Regions from separate parts of the Shimia sp. R9_1 genome, predicted to be linked through region 2. Evidence: riboswitches for the same ligand, from Rfam matches in the RefSeq annotation. Region 2 holds a riboswitch; the other holds the start of a gene.

Region 1 (2,391 bases), on a different contig from region 2:
CAGCAGACGCATGGGTTTGCCTTCAACCGCGGCGTAGCCTTTGACGCGCAGGATGTTGAGATCTTTGGCCATTTTCTCGATCTTGGCAGCAAAAGCTGCGGGATCGGTTTGCTCTGGCACGTCAACAACAATGCTGTTGAACGCCTCATGGTTGTGATCGTGATGGTGGTCATGATGATGATCGTCATCGTGATGATGATCGTTACCATCATGAGCGTGGTGGTGATCTTCGTGGTGGGAGGGACGGGCCTCCAGATCGTCTTCTGCGGCGGCTTCCAGGCCAAGGATCACACGCGGGTCCACATCGCCTTCTGCCACTTCAACCACGGGCAGTGCGCGGGGTGCTTTTGACAGGACGATCTCTTTGGCTTTGGCGACACCTTCCGGGCCAGCCAGGTCAGGCTTTGTCAGCAGCACGATGTCGGCGCAGTTGATCTGATCCAAAAAGACCTCAGACAGAGGGGTTTCGTGATCCAAGCCTTCATCTGCTTCGCGCTGCGCATCCACGGCGGCCACATCGGTGGCAAAGCGGCCATCGGCCACAGCCTCTGCATCCGCCAGCGCGATCACACCATCGACAGTGATCTTGGAGCGGATGTCGGGCCAGTCAAACGCCTTCAACAGCGGCTTTGGCAGGGCCAGGCCGGAGGTTTCAATCAGAATGTGCTCTGGGCGCGGCTCAAGCTGCATAAGGGCTTCGATGGTGGGAATGAAATCATCCGCCACGGTGCAGCAGATGCAGCCGTTGGCCAGCTCCATGATGTTTTCGGCCGGGCAATCCGGGATGGCGCAGGATTTCAGGATCTCGCCGTCCACCCCCACATCGCCAAATTCATTGACGATCACCGCAAGGCGTTTGCCCTGTGGTTTGGTCATCAGGTTGCGCACCAGTGTCGTTTTGCCGGATCCCAGAAAGCCGGTGATGACGGTGACGGGGAGTTTCTCAAGAGTGCTCATTCGGGGATCTCCAGTGGGGGAATGCGGGCGATGCAGTTTTTGCGGAAATGGGTGGAGCGTTCGCGCCATGGAACCAGCCCGTCAGCGGTGGCGGCATATTTGCTCACGCCGTCCGCAACCAGTTCCGCGTCTTCTGCACCGGTGAAATTGCCATAGACATAGGTCCAGCGCTCATCGCCGCCACGCACGGTGATCGAGCAGCCAAAATCGCAGTTGGAAAAGCACTCAACACCTTTCACGGTCACGTTTTCCGGCAGGTCTGAGGCGGTGAGCGCATCAAACAATTGCGTGCCGGGGCGCGGCCCTTCGACGTCGGTTGGCTGGCCGGCACGGCAAGTGGTGCAGACAAGCAATTCGACTGGAGCATTTGCATCAGCCATCAGATCTGGTCCCTTTTCAGGGACGGGGCAAACACGGGACATCTATGGAGAGCCCGACACCGAAACACCCCGTCCGGTTTATGTCATTTGCGCTGGCAGGTCTCCCGGCTTGCGGATCTCAGAGCTTTGGCTCTGGTGGTCCTCCTGCCTTCCCGGATCTCTCCAGTGGCTGTGGCGGACCTCTCCGGTCACGGTCGCGGGGGCGGCTGCGCTTTGGGCCTTGACGTTGGACCCGTTTCACATTCCCTTTTCACCTGCTCAAATCGAGCAGAAACCAGCGACAACCCGAATGGGCAATGATTGCGGCTAAGTCAAGCGCGAACGGAGGGGCAGGAATGTCTGAAAACACGGATCAGAACGAACGCCACAAGGCCAAGATGGCCAAAATCAAAGCGGCGCGAGACAGGATGATGGCCACAAAGACCGAAGAAAAAGGTCTGATCATCGTGCACACCGGGCCGGGCAAAGGCAAAAGCTCCTCCGGATTTGGCATGATTATGCGCTGCATTGCACATGGCATGCCGGTGGCTGTGGTGCAGTTCATCAAAGGCGCGATGGCCACGGGGGAGCGGGCCTTTCTGGAAGAGCATTTCCCAGAAGAAGTGCAATTTCATGTGTCAGGGGAAGGGTTTACCTGGGAGACGCAGGACCGAGAGCGTGACATTGCCAAAGCAGAGGCTGGCTGGGAGCTGGCCAAGGAGCTGATCCGCAACCCGGAGAACCGCTTTGTGATGCTCGATGAAATCAACATCGCGCTGCGCAATGACTACCTCGATATCGACGATGTGGTCGATTTTCTGCTGAGCGAAAAGCCTGAGATGACTCACGTTCTTTTGACCGGCCGCAATGCCAAGCCGGAGCTGATTGAGGCCGCTGATCTGGTGACAGAGATGACTCTGCTGAAACATCCGTTCCGCGATGGCATCAAGGCGCAGGCGGGGGTGGAATTCTGATGGCGATCAAACGTCTGCTCACCGAATTTGGCATGGGCTCTTCGCTTAGACGTCAGGACTACACCGAGGCGGCGAGCCGCGCTGTGAAAGACGCGCTGTGG
Region 2 (2,391 bases):
GACAAGCGCGTCGTTCAGCACATCCACCGGAGCGCCAAACCCCTGCGGGCGACCGTCTTTCAAGACAAGAATGCGGTCACAAACATCCGCCGCCAGATTGAGATCATGCAGCGAGGTGACGATGGTCAGATCCAGATCCCGGATCAGCTGCAGCACCTCAAGCTGATGGCGGATGTCCAAGTGATTGGTCGGTTCATCCAGCACGAGCAACTGCGGCTCTTGCGCAAGCGCGCGCGCAACCATCACCCGCTGGCGTTCGCCCCCCGAAAGCGTGGAAAGGCTCCGGTCGGTCAGATGCTGCAGCTGAAGACGCGCCAGCGCCCCGTCAATCACATCCGCATCGCGCTTGCCCGGCGTGGACAGGCCAAGTCGATGCGGCACACGCCCAAGCGCCACCACTTCCCGGACCGTCAGCGCAAAATCTGACGGTTGTTCCTGCAGAACAGCTGCTACTTTGCGAGCCACGGCACGCGGTGCCATTTGGCGCAGTGAGTCACCACCAAGCAGGATGTCGCCAGACAAGGGGCGATTGTAGCCATAAATCATGCGCAACAGCGTCGTTTTGCCAGCACCGTTTGGGCCAACAAGCCCCATCACCTCGCCCTCCTTGAGGGTGAAGCTTGTGTCTTCCAGCAGCAATGGGTCGCGCTTGCGCGGTGCCCAGCTCACATTGCGCACTTCCAGCGCCGCCGCGGTCATGACACACGCTCCATGCAATCCTCGATCGCCATAATGGTCGCCGGAACACGCGAGAGATTGGACGCGCACAGCATATCCGGCACCTCCACCGGGCCGCCCCAACCGTCATCCAACGCATCATGTTGCCGGGCAAAATCCATCAGCGCGTCAATGTCCTCATCAGGTGTGATATCGCCAAACAGATAGGACGCACTGCGCGTTGCGTGATAGGCCACCGTGCAGGGGCGGTCACAAGCGGCCACACGGGCCGTGCCTGTGATTTCAAAGTCCTCGGCGATACTGTCCCCGGCTGCGGCAATGGCCGTCCGGAGCTTCGCAATCAGCTCATAGCCCGGCTTGCAGGTTTCGCCCTTGTGGCGACAGGACGTACAGACTGTGATGCGATGAGTGGGTGTTCGGTTCATTTCGCCCTCCGCGAAAGCGCGGGGCGAACAGGGAACCAGTCATGTCTGCGGCATAAGCCAAAAGAGCCATCTTGGCCTCCTTCCGGGTCACCCCGCCCGGGTTGAGTTACGTTTGATGATGGCAGGTCTCCTGACTCGCGGTGCTTGGCTTCCCCACCTTCCCGGGCTCTGGCCCAGTGGCATTTGGGGTTGCTCACCGCCTACAGTTGCGGGGGCAGTCACGGACTTGGCGCATATATCGCCGCACCGTATTCCCTTTTATCCGGCGCTGCTGCACCAGATACCATCTCGTGCAGCAATCCACGATGCGCGTCTTCGAGTCAACTCCATCTGGCACAGTGAGGCGTGGTCCGAAGCGACTTGGTGACGTGACGTTCGCACCACGAGACAACGGCTCACCGCCGTAAATCTGGACGGAATGCCCTTGTCCCTTTCACACAACCTTCGGTTTTATCGTTATTTTGCTGCACTTTAGTCTCCACCTCCCAACTACAAATTCAATTTGCAGCCCCGGCAGCCAGTTTAACGCTTTCTTCTCCAGATGACGTTAGGACACCAAACGCGCGACACTGACCGATGGAGCCTCAAAATGAGCATCACCAAGATCACTCTCTCATTCAGCATAGCATTTTCCGGCTTGATTGCCCTTGCACAGCCATCAACAGCGTCGGGGGTCAAACCTGATCATGTCTACCAAGTGACCGAAGCACTGGTACAAGAACTTCAGGTCCTGAATCAGGAAAACTTCACCAAGAGCGCGACCGCGGCGACACCAGATGATGACGCGATGCCAAGACACGTGCTGTTTTTGGCGCGCGACCAGTGGCGCAAAGTTCAGCTGCTCCGCTTTATGAATGGGCTAGAAACCCACGGTCTCAATCAGGTCAAAGTCCACAAAGTGACTCCGGCAGAGGTCAAAGAGTTCGTCGACCAGCTGCTGATTGAGGCACAGGATCTCCGCCCGACTTACGGACTTGAGGAGAGCACCATCTCCGTCGATCTCCAAAGCGGCAAGAAACCCAAAGATGTCTACGGCAGCCTGCTCAGAGTGTCTGGTGAGCTCAAAGCGCTTGGCGTGCCCGCCACTGTGCCAAACGACGTTTTTCGCGTGGCCGTGAGCATCCGCCAGTCCCTGAGCGCCGTTCTGGCAAAACAAGGGCTCTCCATCAACGAATCCGATCTCGCAGCCGAATCCGGACGCACCCCATCAGAAGCCTACCATGCGGGTTTGTCACTTCTTCAAGATCTGCAGTCTCTCTCCGAAAACGATCCGGCGTTTGCCGTACCC

The links. Region 2 has a riboswitch for cobalamin ahead of J7399_RS17770 (DUF1636 domain-containing protein). Riboswitches for the same ligand answer to the same signal wherever they lie in the genome.
Region 1: another riboswitch for cobalamin. It lies ahead of J7399_RS01625 (DUF1636 domain-containing protein); the one in region 2 lies ahead of J7399_RS17770 (DUF1636 domain-containing protein).

The regions. Positions count from the first base shown of each region.
Region 1 is NZ_JAGHRN010000001.1:325,284-327,674, reverse strand. Features, by position in the region: gene cobW (cobalamin biosynthesis protein CobW) at 1-957, opposite strand, end outside; gene J7399_RS01625 (DUF1636 domain-containing protein) at 954-1,337, opposite strand; cobalamin riboswitch at 1,414-1,631, opposite strand; gene cobO (cob(I)yrinic acid a,c-diamide adenosyltransferase) at 1,673-2,290, shown strand; gene J7399_RS01615 (Lin0512 family protein) at 2,290-2,391, shown strand, end outside.
Region 2 is NZ_JAGHRN010000006.1:106,651-109,041, forward strand. Features, by position in the region: gene J7399_RS17765 (ABC transporter ATP-binding protein) at 1-699, opposite strand, end outside; gene J7399_RS17770 (DUF1636 domain-containing protein) at 696-1,103, opposite strand; cobalamin riboswitch at 1,206-1,406, opposite strand; gene J7399_RS17775 (hypothetical protein) at 1,693-2,391, shown strand, end outside.